DNA from 2 places in the Mycetohabitans rhizoxinica HKI 454 genome. Region 2 is predicted to be linked to the other one. Evidence: riboswitches for the same ligand, from Rfam matches in the RefSeq annotation. Region 2 holds a riboswitch; the other holds the start of a gene.
What was found. A riboswitch is a leader RNA that binds a small molecule or an ion and turns the genes downstream of it on or off. The one in region 2 is predicted to bind thiamine pyrophosphate.

Region 1: it holds a riboswitch for thiamine pyrophosphate, as region 2 does, so the genes downstream of both, thiC (phosphomethylpyrimidine synthase ThiC) here and RBRH_RS04680 (FAD-dependent oxidoreductase) in region 2, are expected to answer to the same signal.

The regions. Positions count from the first base shown of each region.
Region 1 is NC_014718.1:366,168-373,979, reverse strand. It holds gene arfB (alternative ribosome rescue aminoacyl-tRNA hydrolase ArfB) at 1-158, opposite strand, end outside; gene RBRH_RS13585 (DMT family transporter) at 566-1,486, opposite strand; gene RBRH_RS13580 (glycine zipper 2TM domain-containing protein) at 1,945-2,157, opposite strand; gene thiC (phosphomethylpyrimidine synthase ThiC) at 2,273-4,204, opposite strand; TPP riboswitch at 4,285-4,391, opposite strand; partial or broken gene RBRH_RS21455 (hypothetical protein) at 4,526-4,591, opposite strand; gene RBRH_RS13570 (DUF1328 domain-containing protein) at 4,847-5,020, shown strand; gene RBRH_RS13565 (ferritin-like domain-containing protein) at 5,261-5,794, shown strand; gene RBRH_RS17890 (DUF2474 family protein) at 6,097-6,243, opposite strand; gene cydB (cytochrome d ubiquinol oxidase subunit II) at 6,243-7,250, opposite strand; gene RBRH_RS13555 (cytochrome ubiquinol oxidase subunit I) at 7,256-7,812, opposite strand, start outside.
Region 2 is NC_014722.1:1,003,051-1,010,862, forward strand. It holds gene RBRH_RS04655 (glutamate synthase-related protein) at 1-1,507, shown strand, start outside; gene RBRH_RS04660 (glutamate synthase subunit beta) at 1,617-3,083, shown strand; gene thpR (RNA 2',3'-cyclic phosphodiesterase) at 3,241-3,810, shown strand; gene RBRH_RS04670 (ABC transporter ATP-binding protein/permease) at 3,843-5,579, opposite strand; gene RBRH_RS19725 (hypothetical protein) at 5,604-5,894, opposite strand; TPP riboswitch at 5,939-6,076, shown strand; gene RBRH_RS04680 (FAD-dependent oxidoreductase) at 6,238-7,359, shown strand; gene thiS (sulfur carrier protein ThiS) at 7,370-7,567, shown strand; gene RBRH_RS04690 (thiazole synthase) at 7,636-7,812, shown strand, end outside.

The DNA.
Region 1 (7,812 bases), on a different replicon from region 2:
AGCAAGCGCATCTTGACCACCTCGGGCAGCGATGAAGACCGAATCGAGAACCGTAGGTGGATTGCACTGGATACCTTATTGACGTTTTGCCCACCTGCGCCTTGCGCTCGCACTGCCGTCATGGTGATTTCTTGGTCAGGAATGGCGAGTTTGTGCATAGTTTAGTGTCTGTCCGTACCAGCCCCAGCCGGTATCGCATCATGGACGCAGGTTTCGCTTCGCTTGCGCGTAATGCTGGTTGCTTGATGGACGGTCAGCATTTCTTTGGGTCGCAGCATTATGAATGCCTAGTTCGATCAGTAGGATTTTCTGGATTCTCGAACTGCTGCAGTAGGAGGCCCCCATTTTGCATGCCGAGGTCGGACGGTGCGTTCATCTGAGCTAGCCGGCTGTATCCGAGCGAATCCGCAGGCTCGAGGCTAGTGGCGTGATTGCCGGATAACGCATGCAAGTCTCAAACGGCGCGCCCCGAAACGTGCCCTTCAAAACGGTGCCCCCGTTCAGCAGCGGGCCGCGCGCAGCCGCAATAGGGTCTTGCCGCGGATTGGCGAGCTTGCGCCAGGCGCTACGATGCCTGCGCGCGTAACCGCTTGATGAAGCCGGCGGCGAGCGCGGTGCCAATCAGCACGACCCCGCATCCCTCGATCATCCGCATCGACACGGATTCCGCGAGGAACAGCGCACCCCATAGAATACCGAACACCGGTACCACGAACGTTACCGTCATCGCGCGAGCCGGGCCGGCCGTGGCCAGCAAATGGAAGTAGAGCCTGTACGCGATACCCGTGCACGCGACGCCGAGCGCCAGCACTGCGAGCCACGCATGCGTCGAGACCTGGGCGGTGGGCCAGCACCACGCGGCCAGCGGCAGCAGGGCGATGGACGCGCCGACCATGCTGCCGCACGCCACGGTTAATGGATCCACGCCGGACAGGTACTGTTTGGTGTAGTTCGCCGCCACGCCGTAGAGTGCCGTGGCACCGAGCGCCGCGCCTGCGGCGAGCGCCGTGGTTGTCGCCGGTACCGGCGTGCCGCTCGCGCCTACCGGTGCCGTAATCTGATCCCAAACCAGCAATACCACGCCCGCAAAGCCGAGCGCGAGCCCGGCGGTGCGCATGCTGCTGAGCCGGTCACCGAGCCAAACGAATGCGACCAGGGCACCCCACAATGGCGTTGTTGCGTTAATCACCGAAGTTAATCCGGCCGACAGCGTGAGTTCGGCGTAGGCAAACAGGCAAAATGGCACGGCTGAATTCAATACGCCAACGACGAACAATGGCCACCATTGGCGGCGCGCGCTATGCCACGCGCCGGCTAAACCCTTTTGTGCCACCAGCAACGTGGCTAGGAACACCGCGCCGATCGAGACGCGTAGTGCCATCAGTGGTGTGACGCCGAATTCGGCCACCCCGATCCGAATGAACAGAAAAGAGGCGCCCCACAGCGCGGCAAGCACAAGGAGATAAAGAAGGTTGCGGGCTGTCATAGGCAGAATTAACAAGAAGGCCTATCACTCTAAGCCCTGGCGGCCGCGCTGGGAATAGCGCTCCAATCGTTACGGCGGCAAATCGTTATGGCGGCACTTTGCTTATGGCTGAGTGGTTTAGCTTGGGGCGAGGCAATGGATCTGCGCAGCCCATAGCGTGGAGAAGAGCGCGGCTAGCCCGCGCGGTCATGGTGCGATCGAATGCTCGGTCCACGGGGCCGCAATGAGCAGAGCAAGCCATCCGATGGTGGGCGTGCAGCAGATAGCAAGGGGTGCTGCGCACCCCGGCGCGACGTCGGGTAGGCACGCCGCCTCGTAAGCGTGACGGGCGTGACGGAGTCCGCGTGCGTCCGGATGAGCGACCAAGGGACAGCCGGCGGCGCGTTGGTAGAAGTGCCGCCGGCTGGGCCGTTCTGCCGAGGCTCACGCGAGCCGTGGCCCTGTCGCGCGACGAAGCGTTACTTGCCGACCTGATTGCCGATGATGCCGCCGACAGCTGCGCCGCCCAGCGTCGACAGCGCGTTGCCGCCGACTGCCGCGCCAGCGACGCCGCCCACGCCCGCGCCGATCGCAGTGTTGCGCTGGCGCGTGGTCATCCCGTCGCACGCCGCCAGGCTCGTCAGCAGCGCGGCGCTGAGCGCCGCAGCGCCGATACGCTTGACCGAATTCATGATCGTGACTCCTCGTTGTGTTGATTGCCGACCTAATTCGATAGTACGCGATCAATACGTTTTAAGACGTTGCGGCTTTGTAGGCGATTCGTCGCTTTTGTAAGCAGATGTTACTTTACTGCTTTTGGTAGATCTCGGCGCCCGACTGCTTGAACTCGATCGCCTTGACTTCCATGCCCTTGCGCAGCGCCTCCACTTCGCCGACACCTTGCTTCTCGGCAAACTCACGCACGTCCTGCGTGATCTTCATCGAACAGAAATGCGGGCCGCACATCGAGCAGAAGTGGGCAACCTTTGCGGAATCCTTCGGTAGTGTCTCGTCGTGAAATTCGCGCGCCTTGTCCGGGTCGAGTCCGAGGTTGAACTGATCCTCCCAACGGAACTCGAAGCGGGCCTTCGACAACGCGTTGTCACGTATCTGCGCGCCGGGATGCCCCTTCGCAAGGTCGGCGGCGTGCGCGGCAAGCTTGTACGTGATGATGCCTTCTTTGACGTCGTCTTTGTTCGGCAACCCCAAGTGCTCCTTTGGCGTCACGTAGCACAGCATCGCGGTACCAAACCAGCCGATCATCGCCGCGCCGATGCCCGAGGTAATATGGTCGTATCCCGGTGCGATGTCGGTAGTCAGCGGCCCGAGCGTATAGAACGGCGCCTCGTTGCACCACTCCAGCTGCAAGTCCATGTTTTCCTTGATCAACTGCATCGGCACGTGTCCCGGACCTTCAATCATTGTCTGCACATCGTGCTTCCATGCAATCTGCGTCAACTCGCCCAGCGTCTTGAGTTCGGCGAGCTGCGCCTCGTCGTTTGCATCGTAGATCGAGCCTGGCCGTAACCCGTCGCCCAGCGAGAAGCTCACGTCGTACGCCTTCATGATCTCGCAGATGTCTTCGAAATGCTCGTACAGGAAGCTTTCTCGGTGATGGGCAAGACACCACTTGGCCATGATCGAGCCGCCGCGCGAGACAATCCCCGTCATGCGGCTCGCAGTCATCGGTACATAGCGCAGCAGCACGCCGGCATGAATCGTGAAGTAATCAACGCCTTGTTCAGCCTGCTCGATCAGCGTGTCGCGGAAGATTTCCCAGGTCAGTTCCTCCGCCTTGCCGTGAACTTTCTCCAGCGCCTGGTAGATCGGCACGGTACCAATCGGCACCGGGCTGTTGCGGATGATCCACTCGCGCGTCTCGTGGATGTTCTTGCCGGTGGACAAGTCCATCACGGTATCGCCGCCCCAGCGGATCGCCCACGTCATCTTGTCGACTTCCTCGCCGATCGATGACGTGACAGCGGAGTTGCCGATGTTTGCATTGACCTTCACCAGGAAGTTGCGGCCGATGATCATCGGCTCGGATTCGGGATGATTGATGTTGGCCGGAATGATCGCGCGACCGCGTGCGACTTCGTCGCGCACGAATTCGGGGGTGATTTCGCGAGCCTGGGTGCCACTGAATGCCGCCGCGCCGAATGCGTTGCCACGGTGCTGCCGACCGATCAGCTCGGCCAGCTTGGCGCCTTGTGGTCCGCTAGCGCGCAGACTTTCCAAATACTCGTGGCGACGCTGGTTTTCGCGGATCGCAATGAACTCCATTTCCGGCGTGATGATGCCGCGGCGCGCGTAGTGCATCTGGGTCACGTTGGCGCCCGCCTTGGCTCGCCGCGGCGCGCGATGCAGGCCTGGGAAGCGGAGGTGCGCGGTGTCCGCGTCGGCCGCGCGGGCCTGGCCGTACTGGCTCGAGAGCCCTTCCAGCCGCTCGGTGTCGCCGCGTTCCTCGATCCAGGCCTCGCGTAGCGCGGGCAGGCCGGCGCGAATATCGATCCTGACGTCGGGGTCGGTATATGGGCCGGATGTGTCATAGACCGTGATGGGCGGGTTTTTCTCACCACCGAAGCCGGTCGGCGTGTCGGCCTGGCTGATTTCGCGCATCGGAACCCGTAGGTCAGACCGGGAGCCGGTCACATAGATCTTGCGGGAATTCGGCAGCGGCGCGATCGCGGCATCGTCCACGCGCGCGGACTCGGACAGAAACTTTGGATTGGCAACCATTGAATGTCTCCTGTGGGCAAGGGCAACGGAACACGGGAGACCGGAGAAGCGGCGGAGCGGGGCGGATGCGGCGACATCATTGATCGACCCCGGACGCTTCCCTGCGCTGGCATTACCCAGATCAGGTTCAAAGGGTGTTTCTCACCCGCTTGACGACGGTGCGCAAGCAGGACCCCCGCGTAGCAGGGTCAAGATACACCGGTTCAGGGGCGTTGGCAACCGCCGTCCGTGACGTTGACACCGCTGTCTGAAACGTGTGTCAAGCGTCTCGCGCATCCGGCGCACGACTTCGACAGCCAGGCGAATGCGATTCTTGATGGATCCACCCCAGCGATCGGTGCGGCGGTTAGTGCGTGGACACAGAAATGAATTGAGCAGGTAACTCACCCAACTCCAGCGGTTTTAGTAAATTGGGGTAAGGCTTACTCATTGTATGAAAGAAAGTGGCGGCCTCGCTTGTCTGCGCACCCTATACCGGTACGTCGTGCCCCCTTTCGGTAAACGGCGCTAAACCCTTGGTTTTAGGGGGCGACGTGTTGTCGGACGGAGCGTTGCCGGGGCAGCGGGCGCCAATTCTGGCATGCCTATTGCTATAATTGCACTCGTTGCCGAATTTTGGCACTTGCTATGGAGGTCGCAATCATGTTGAGGTGGGCGTTATTCTTTGCGATTGTCGCCATTATCGCGGGATTGCTTGGATTCAGCGGCATTGCCACGGGCGCGGCAGCGATTGCGAAGTTCCTGTTCTTCGTCTTCCTCGTGCTGTGCGTGGTGTTCCTGCTGTTCGGCATTTTTGTCGCAAAGAAGGTTACCTAGCCGTCCCACGCAAATGCCGGGCGTGTCGTGCGCGTGGATAAAGAGGCCGCGTTGCTGCACGATGCAGGGTGTTCTTTCTTCTTGTCGCGACCGTGATGGTCCGTGCATCGAAATTAACTGGCTTGGCCACGCGCGGCGCGCAAACTGCGCGAAATTTTATTTTACGTTTTCGCTGTCATGTTTGTCGTCAGTTGGCTGATCGACGTGACGAGGACATGACGGTCACTCATGGAGGTTGCAATGACAGACACCTTTAGACTCGACTTAGAAACAATCCGCGAGCGCGCTCGCCAGCATATGGACGAGGGCCCCGTGACGTCGACCTACAGCGCGGATCGCGACACGATTCTAAAGCTGCTCAATGACGCGCTGGCCACGGAGTTAGTCTGCACGCTGCGCTACAAGCGGCACTATTTCATGGCAAAGGGGATCAACTCGGAAGCGGTGGCCGACGAGTTCGCGCAGCATGCGGCCGAGGAGCAGCAGCATGCGGATCAGCTGGCGCAGCGCATCGTGCAGTTGGGCGGGGCGCCCGATTTTGCGCCGGCCGGGCTGGCCAGCCGCTCGCACTCCGAGTATGTGGAAGGCGAGACGCTGACCGAGATGATTCGAGAGAACCTGGTTGCGGAGCGCATCGCGATCGATACCTACCGAGAGATCGTCAAGTACATTGGCGACAAGGACCCGACCACGCGCCGCATCTTCGAGGAAATCCTGGCGGTCGAAGAAGAGCACGCTGACGATATGGCCGATTTGCTCGCGGAGCGCGCCTAACGCGCCGGCCGCTTCACGCGGCCTGCGCACGTCGCTGGCCGCCGCGCCAATGGACCACGCCAACCAGCGCGGCGGCTAGCGCAGCATCGCGGCATCGAACACGGCCCGTGAACTTTGCATAGTGGACGGTGCTATCCGCGACCCGCGCGGGCTGGCAGGATGCCGAGAAGCAGGCACTCAATGAGTAGGATGTCGAAAAGCAGGCCGTTCAAATAGCAGCGTGCTCATGATGGCGTCGAGCGCATGGCTGCGTTCAGCGAGCGCCGCGATCTGCGCTGCGAGCGGCGCGGCTGCTGGCCAATTCAGGCGGACAACCCGGCTGCGTGCATCGCGAGGCGCAACACACCAGCGACAACGGCCAGCGCGGCGACGCTAGCCGTCCACAGCGCGATCAGCCAAGCTAGTCGCGTGGCCCAGGTCGGCACGCGGTTTCGAGGGGGTTTTTGCATTAATGGTAGTGCTCGCCAGGGCGTACCTTGCCCCGGAACACATAGTATGACCACATTGTGTAGCCGAGGATGAACGGGATGATGAACAGCGTGCCGAGCAGGGTAAAGCCCTGACTCTGCAACGGGCCGGCTGCGTCCCAGATCGACAGCGATGGTGGCACGATATTCGGCCAGATGCTGATTGCCAGCCCGGTGTAGCCCAGGAACATCAGCGCCAGCGCGCACAGGAACGGACCGGCGTGCGGCGCGTGGCTCAGCGAGCGTTGGAGAGCATAAACGCAAAGCAGCACCAGCAACGGGACAGGGCAGAACCAAAGCAGGTTGGGCAGCGTAAACCAGCGCTGTGCGATGTGCGGATGGGCAATCGGCGTCCAGATGCTGACGATCGCGATCGCGGCGAGCACGAGCCATGTGAGCCGCCGCGCCACGCCGATCATCGTGTGTTGCAACGTATGTTCGGTTTTCATAATCAGCCATGTCGCGCCCAGCAACGCATAGATCACGACCACGCCGAGCCCGCAAAAGAGCGCAAATGGCTTAACCCAATCGAGGGCGCCGCCAGCGAATGCATCGCCATTGACCTTCACGCCGTCGATATACGCGCCCAGCGCTACGCCCTGGAAGAACGACGCGAGCAACGAGCCGGCCATGAATGCGATGTCCCAGATGGGGCGCTCGCGATCGTTGGCCTTGAAACGGAATTCGAACGCCACGCCGCGAAAGATCAGGCCGAGCAGCATGAAGATCAGCGGCAGATACAATGCGCTCAGCAAAATCGCATAGGCTCGTGGAAACGCGGCCAGCAGCCCGGCGCCGCCGAGTACTAACCAGGTTTCATTGCCATCCCAGACTGGCGCGACGCTGTTCATCATCAAGTCACGCTCCGTACGGTTCGAGACGAAGGGAAAGAGCAGGCCGATACCTAGGTCGAAGCCGTCAGTCACGACATACATCATCACGCCGGCAAAGATGATCACGGCCCAGACCAGTGAAATGTCAAAACCCATCGTCGTTATCTCCCGGCGTCGTCCGTCTTGGCCGTTCGATGCTCATCCTCATGCGCGGCGGACAGTGGTCGCGCCGGGGTGTGCGGTTGTCCTGGGCCACCCATGGGCGGCGTGGCATCGGGTTGCGGCCGGGGCCCCTGACGGATCAGCCGCAGGATATAGGCCAACCCTGCCCCGAAGACGAAAAAATATGACACAACGAACAGCACCACAGACAGCAGTATTTCCGGCGCCGAATGCGGCGTCACCGCGTCGGTGGTTCGTAGTAGGCCATACACGACCCAAGGCTGCCGGCCGATTTCCGTGGTCAGCCAGCCTGCGAGTACGGCGGCCAGTCCGGCCGGCCCCATCACCAACGTGCAGTGCAGGAATGCCCGGCAGTGGTATAGGCGTGCGCGGCGGCGCAAGAACAGGCTCCATGCGCCCAGCGCAATCATCAATAGTCCGAGACCGACCATTGCGCGAAAGGTCCAGAACACCACGGTCGAATTCGGCCGCTCGTCTGGGGGGAACGCCTTCAAGCCCTGGAATTGCTTGTTCCAGCTATGCGTCAGGATCAGGC
Region 2 (7,812 bases):
TGTCTCTGAAGTCGGTGTGGGCACGGTGGCGGCGGGCGTGGCCAAGGCCAAGGCCGACCACGTCGTGATCGCGGGCCACGATGGCGGCACGGGCGCATCGCCGCTGTCGTCGATCAAGCACGCTGGCACGCCGTGGGAGTTGGGTCTGGCCGAGACGCAGCAGACGCTGGTGCTCAACAAGTTGCGCGGCCGGATCCGCGTGCAGGCTGACGGGCAGATGAAGACCGGGCGCGACGTTGTGATCGGCGCGCTGTTGGGCGCCGACGAGTTCGGCTTTGCGACAGCGCCGTTGGTCGTCGAAGGCTGCATCATGATGCGCAAGTGCCATCTAAACACGTGCCCCGTGGGCGTCGCGACGCAGGACCCGGTGCTGCGCGCGAAGTTCCAGGGCCAGCCCGAGCACGTGGTGAACTTCTTTTTCTTCGTGGCCGAGGAAGTGCGCGAAATCATGGCGCAACTCGGGATGCGCCGCTTTGACGAACTGGTCGGGCGGGCCGACTTGCTCGACACGAGAAAGGGCATCGAGCATTGGAAGGCGCGCGGGCTCGATTTCTCGCGGATCTTCCATGTGCCTGAAACAGACGCCGAGGTGGCGCGCCGACACGTCGATACGCAGGACCATGGCTTGGATCGGGCATTGGATCATGTGTTGATCGACAAGGCGAAGGCGGCGATCGACAGAGGCGAGCATGTGTCGTTTATCCAGCCGGTGCGCAACGTGAATCGCACGGTCGGCGCGATGCTCTCGGGGGTGATCGCGCGCAAGTATGGGCACGATGGCCTGCCGGACGACACGATCCACATCCAATTTAAGGGGACAGCGGGGCAAAGTTTCGGCGCGTTCCTGGCGCACGGCATCACGCTGGACTTGGTCGGCGACGGTAACGACTATGTGGGCAAGGGGCTCTCGGGTGGACGCATCATCGTGCGTCCGACCAATGACTTCCGCGGCAAGTCGGAAGAAAACATCATTTGCGGCAACACCGTCATGTATGGGGCGATCGAGGGCGAGGCGTACTTCCGGGGCGTCGCGGGCGAGCGTTTCTGCGTGCGTAACTCCGGCGCGACGGCGGTCGTTGAGGGCACCGGCGACCACGGTTGCGAGTACATGACCGGTGGCACCGTCGTCGTGCTCGGCGAGACCGGCCGCAACTTCGCGGCTGGCATGTCGGGAGGCGTCGCGTACGTGTTTGATCCGGACAACACGTTCGCGACCCGGTGCAATAAGGCGATGGTCGCGCTTGAGCCGGTGCTGCAGCAGGCCGAGCAGGAGTGCACGGTTGATTCGGCGTTGTGGCATCAGGGCCAGACCGACGAGGCGTTGCTCAAGGGGCTGATCGAGCGCCACTTGCAGTTCACCGGATCGCCGCGCGCTAAGGCGCTGCTCGAGAACTGGGATACGTCGCGGCGTCAGTTCGTCAAGGTGTTCCCAACCGAGTACAAGCGTGCGTTGGCCGAGATCGGCGCCAAGAAGAAGGCGGCGAGCGCGCCGAGCCTAGCGGCCTGATGGCTCGCGCATCGACGCGACTTTGGAGGCGCCGGCAAGCAAACGCACGATAGTCCCGCCGCGGTGTAGCGGGCTGCTCCCCTCAATATGCATTGGTTAAGAGAAGCTCATGGGCAAGGCAACCGGTTTTCTCGAATATGAACGCCGCCACGAGGCGTATGAACGACCACTGGAGCGTGTGAAGCACTGGAAGGAATTCACGCATGCGCTGACCGATGAGGACGCAAAGATCCAGGGCGCACGCTGCATGGATTGCGGCATTCCGTTTTGCAACAATGGCTGTCCGGTGAATAACATCATCCCGGACTTCAACGACCTTGTGTTTCACCAGGACTGGAAGCAGGCGATCGACGTGCTGCACTCGACGAACAATTTTCCGGAATTCACCGGCAGGATCTGTTCCGCGCCGTGCGAGGCCGCCTGCACGCTGAATATCAATAGCGATGCGGTGGGCATCAAATCGATCGAGCGCGCGATTATCGACAAGGCGTGGAACGAAGGATGGGTCGCGCCCCAAGTGCCCAAGCTGAAGACCGGTAAGAAGGTCGCAGTGGTGGGGTCCGGGCCTGCCGGGCTGGCCGCCGCGCAGCAGCTGGCGCGAGCCGGCCATGAGGTGACGGTGTTCGAGAAAAACGACCGGATCGGCGGCCTGCTGCGCTACGGCATCCCCGACTTCAAACTGGAGAAGTGGCAGATCGATCGCCGCATGCGCCAGATGGAGGCCGAAGGCGTGTCGTTTCGTACCGGCGTGTTCATCGGCAAGGAGCCCTTGCCGCCGTCGATCAACCATGCGGCGAAGGAAACTCTGTCGCCAAACGAATTGCGCGAACAGTTCGACGCAATTGTGATGGCGGGCGGTGCCGAAACGCCGCGTGACTTGCCGGTGCCGGGCCGCGAGTTGGCCGGCATCCATTTCGCGATGGAGTTCCTGCCGCAGCAGAACCGAGTCAACGCCGGCGACAAGCTCGCCGATCAGTTGCTCGCCAAAGGCAAGCACGTGGTCGTGATTGGCGGCGGAGACACGGGGTCGGACTGCGTCGGCACGTCGAACCGGCACGGCGCGAAGCGCGTCACGCAGTTCGAATTGCTGGCGCAGCCGCCGTACGAGGAGAACAAGCCTCTCGTGTGGCCATACTGGCCGATCAAGCTGCGCACGTCGTCATCGCACGAGGAAGGTTGCGAGCGCGATTGGTCGGTCGCGACCAAGCGTTTCGAGGGCAGCAACGGCAAGGTCGACAAGCTAATCGCTGCGCGCGTCGAGTGGAAGGACGGCAAGATGCAGGAAGTGCCCGGCTCCGAGTTCGAAATGAAAGCGGACCTGGTGCTGCTTGCGATGGGCTTCACGCAGCCGGCGGCAGCGATGCTCGATGCGTTCGCCGTTGACAAGGACCAGCGCGGCAACGTGCGGGCCGGCACCGACGGCGAGCGCGCGTATCACACGTCGGTCGACAAGGTGTTTGCTGCCGGCGACGTACGCCGGGGGCAGTCGCTGGTGGTCTGGGCCATACGCGAAGGCCGCCAATGCGCGCGCGCGGTGGATGCGTTCCTGATGGGGGACTCAGCGCTGCCGCGCTGAATTGAAGTTGTGCGCGGGCCGGCGCCGGTCCAGCCGGGCTGCGCGACGATGAGCCCACGAGCCGCAACGTTTGAGCCGCAACGTTTTATATGCGTCGCGGTTTTTTCGTCATCGGCTACCGTGTGCAGTAGGACGGCTTTGCCGTAAGGAATCGTCGATGGATGTCAGACTGCAGCGTTGCTTTGTCGCACTGATTCCCGATTCCGGCGCCCTCGATGCAATCGACGCGTGGCGCGCTCCATGGCGCGCCGGCCATATCGCAGGCGTCAGATGGATACCGCGCGAGCAGGTTCACCTGACCATACGATTCATTGGCGCGCTGACGCCGGATGGGGAAGCGTGCCTGATCAACGAATGGCCGACGCTGACGCCGGTGCCGGACGTGCTGCCCACCTCGCATGCCGCGATGCTGCCTAGCGCTAAGCGGGCGCGCGTGTATGCGCTTGAACTGATCAGCGCGCCGGCGTTCCTCGCGTGGGTGGCTCGCGTCGATGTGCTGATGGAGCGGGCCGGTGTGCCCGCCGCTGCGCGGCCGTTGCGGCCGCATCTGACCCTCGCTAGGCTGCGCGGCGATCCGCCTGCGTCGACGCGCGATTTCGAGAGGGTGCATCCCGTGCCGCCGTTGATTACCTTTGATACGCTGGTGTTGGTCAGCAGTACGCTGACGCCGGCCGGGCCACGCTACGCGAGGCTCGCAGCGGTACCGGCCGGGCGTAGCCTGCCGTGACTGCACTATGCGCGCGCGAGGCACAGCCGTCATCACGCTGCCGCACGTGAGTCATCGCGCACCACTTCGATCGTCTCATCGTGCATCGCTTGTACCGACTCCCGGTGCGCAACACTGACGATTGCCGCGTGGGCTAGACGTTGCGTCAGCACGTGGTACAGCGCCGCCTCAGTATCGAGGTCGAGCGCGCTGGTCGCCTCGTCAAGGAACAGGAAATCGGGCTTTTGCAACAGCACGCGGGCGATTGCCAGGCGTTGCTGTTCGCCGGGCGACAGCACGCGCTCCCAATGGTCGCTCACGTTGAGCTGATCGACTCGTTCGCCCAGCCGGCAGGCGCGCAGCACGTCGGCACAGTCCGCGTCGGTGAACGCGTCGGCCGTTGCCGGATAGCACAGCGCGCCCTTGAGCGTGCCGATCGGCACGTAGCTTTTCTGCGGCACGAACATCACGCGTGCGTTGACGGGCATCTCGATGGTGCCGCTGCCAAATGGCCACAGGCCGGCCAGCGAACGCAGCAGTGTGCTCTTGCCGGAGCCCGACGCGCCTCGTACGAGCACCCGCGAGCCGGGCGCGATTACAAACGAGCCAATCGTCGACAGCGGCGTGCCATCCGGGCGCAACAGCCGCAGCGCCTGCACGCGCAGTACCGTCGTATCGGCCATTCTCATATGAATGCCGCCGTGCTCGGTGGCCCGCGACGTCGACTCGAGCAACTGCGGCTGCGCCATGATGCGCTGGAATTCCTTGAGCCGGTTAATCACGGCGCGCCATGCGGCCAGTGTCGAATAGCTGCTGATGAACCATGAGAACGCGTTGCTGACGGTGCCGAACGCGCCAATTGTCTGCTGATAACCGCCGTAGCTGACCGCCTTCTCGAAGTATTTCGGCGCGGCGGCGATGAACGGGAACACGATGGCCAGTTGCGAATAGCTGACCACGACAATGTTCAGACGCCGCGTATAGCGCATGATCATCCGCCAATTGTCGCGAATGTGCCCGAAGACGCCTTGCAGCGCTTTCTCCTCGGTGCGCTCGCCTTCGTACAGGGCAATCTGGTCCGCATTCTCGCGCAACCGGATCAACGAGAAACGAAAGTCCGCTTCGACCCGTTGTTGTTGGTAGTTGATCGACACGAGCGGATGGTTGACGCGATGCGTGATGTACGAGCCGATTACCGCGTAGAGCAGGGCGGTCCACACCATGTAGCCAGGTATTGTCACATCGGTGCCGAACACGGTGAAGCTGAGTGGGCCGGCCAACTGCCACAGGACATGGCTGAACCACAGCAATGTGACGGACGTGGATAGGAAATCCAGCGAGAGCGCCAGCGTCGTGCTCGCCAGTTCCTGTAGGTCCACTGAAACCCGCTGGTCCGGGTTATCGGCAAGCTTGTCGCGCTCGATTCGATAGTACGCGCGGCCCGACAGCCACGCGTGCATGTACTGCGTGGTGAGCCACTGGCGCCAGCGGAATTCGAGCATCTGCCGGAAGTATGTGCGGTACGAGCCGAGCAAGATCATCGCCATCGCGATCGCGGTAAATTGCAGCAGCGAGTGCTTGAACACCGGATAGTTGTACTGCTGGATCGAGTCGAAGAACACGCGCTGCCATGTGTTGAACCACGCGTTGACCGCCACCATGGTCATGTTAATCGCGACCACGAGCGCGAGCAGTCCCCAGGCGATCCACTTTTCGTCCGACACCCAATACGGCTTGATCAGGCTCCACGTGGTAATACGTTCGTTGTTGCCCGATGCGGGTTGACTCATAGGGTTCCTCAACTGTAGGGTTCCTCAAATCGGTCCATTCACCGGCGCGCCGGTGCGTTGCACTGTCGCGAACGACGCGAACGACGCGAACGACGCGAACGACGCGAACGACGCGAACGACGCGAACGACGCGAACGACGCGAACGACGCGAACGACGCGAACGACGCGAACGACGCGAACGACGCGAACGACGCGAACGACGCGACGGTGACTGACTCGTGCCAGTGCGGATTGTTCCGACTACCGCTTAATTCCGGCTTAAGGCATGCGGTGGCGCGCGCTCCGGCAGCGGCGATTGCGCGACATTGTGCCAAAGCAACGAATTGCGGCTGGCGGCGGTTTTGTGATTTAATGGGCTTAGACGAAACAGGGGTGCTTTGCACGTTGATGTGCGTTTGCAAGTCGATGCGCGGCGAGTCGCGCAGTGCCAGGCTGAGAGAGTCCCTTTGCACCCGATCCGGGTAATACCGGCGCGGGAAGTTTTCGATTCTGTCCTGCCGTGAGGGAACGGACGTGCCTGCCGGCGCGCCACTGTGGTCAGGTTCCCGCACGTGAATCTCGCCGGTTTCGTCCTTGTACCCCGATTCCCGTACATAGGATTCGATTGCCGTGCCCCAATCCGACCCCTCTTTAGAAACCGCGTGCCACGCCGCGCCGATGCCCGATGTCGCCGTCTTGGGCGGCGGCTTGTCCGGTCGTCTCATTGCGTGGCGGCTCGCGCGCGCGGGCCATCGCGTCGCGCTGTATGAGCAAGGCGAGTCGAGCGGACGCAGTGCGGCAGCGTGGGTCGCCGCAGCCATGCTCGCGCCGCTGGCCGAAGCTGCTAATGCCGAGCCGTTGCTGGTGGAGCTGGGCGCCGCGTCGCTCAAGCGCTGGGCCGAATGGCTGCCGCAGCTGCCACAACCGGTGTTCTTCCAGCGCAACGGCACGCTGATTGTCTGGCATGCGGCCGATCGCGCCGAATGGCCATTGTTTGAGCAGCGCGTGCGTGTGAACGCGCCCGTGACGATGCTGCACGATGGCATCGTCGCACTGCACGGCGCTCAGGTCACGCAAGCCGAGCCGGCGCTTGGTATGCGCTTTCACGATGCGCGCCTGCTGCCCGGCGAGGGGCAACTGGATAATCGGCAGTTGCTGGCGGCGCTGGGGGCCGCGCTCGACGAGTTGCATGTGGACACGCACTGGCATACCTGCGTGCGCGAGGATGCCCTGCCTGCTGCCGGTCTGGTGATCGATTGCCGTGGACTGGGCGCGAAGCAGGCATGGCCCGGTCTGCGCGGGCTGCGGGGCGAAGTCGCGCGGGTCCATGCGCCGGGCATTGGTCTGAGCCGGCCGGTGCGTCTGCTGCATCCGCGCTATCCGTTGTATATCGCGCCCAAGCAGGACGATCACTATGTGATCGGGGCCACCGAGATCGAAGGCGAGGACATGTCGCCGGTGAGCGTGCGCTCGGCGCTCGAGTTGTTGTCGGCGGCCTATTCGCTACATCCCGCCTTCGGCGAGGGCCGGATCCTCGAGCTGAACGCGCATTGCCGGCCCACACTGCCGGACCATCGCCCCGCGCTGTCGTGGGATGGCGCGTCGGTGCTGCGCGTCAATGGCCTGTACCGTCACGGCTATATGATTGCGCCTGAGGTGGCGCACGAAGCTGTGGCGCTCGCGCACGCGTTGCTCGAGGCGCAGGTGCGCGATCCGGACGGCTTCGACGCGTGGCGTGCCGCCTCGCGCTGGCCGATGCTTTACCGTGCGGCTGCGCTGCAGCCGTGCTCGACTGACTGACGCATGAACCATGGATATCCAAATCAACAACCAGCCTTTCTCGTTGCCCGATGATGCGTGCCTTGCTGACGCGCTGGCCTCGTATGGTGCAGTGCCGCCGTACGCGGTCGCAATCAACGGCGAATTCGTGCCGCGCACACAGCATCCTGCGCGCGCGCTCACGCAAGGTGACCGGATCGACGTCGTAAAGCCTGTGGCAGGCGGATGACGCATCGGCGGCATGCCACGCGAGCCGACAATCTGGCCCATGGGTCACTGAAACTGACGGAGACAATGATGCATTCCCATTCCACCGCCGATGCGCTGATTCTGTACGGACAACCCTTTACAAGCCGGCTGTTGCTCGGCACTTCGCGCTATCCGTCGCTGCATGCGCTCGAAGCCTCGCTCGTGGCCGCGCAGCCCGCAATGGTCACCGTCGCGCTGCGGCGCCAATTGGCCGCGCAGGGCGAC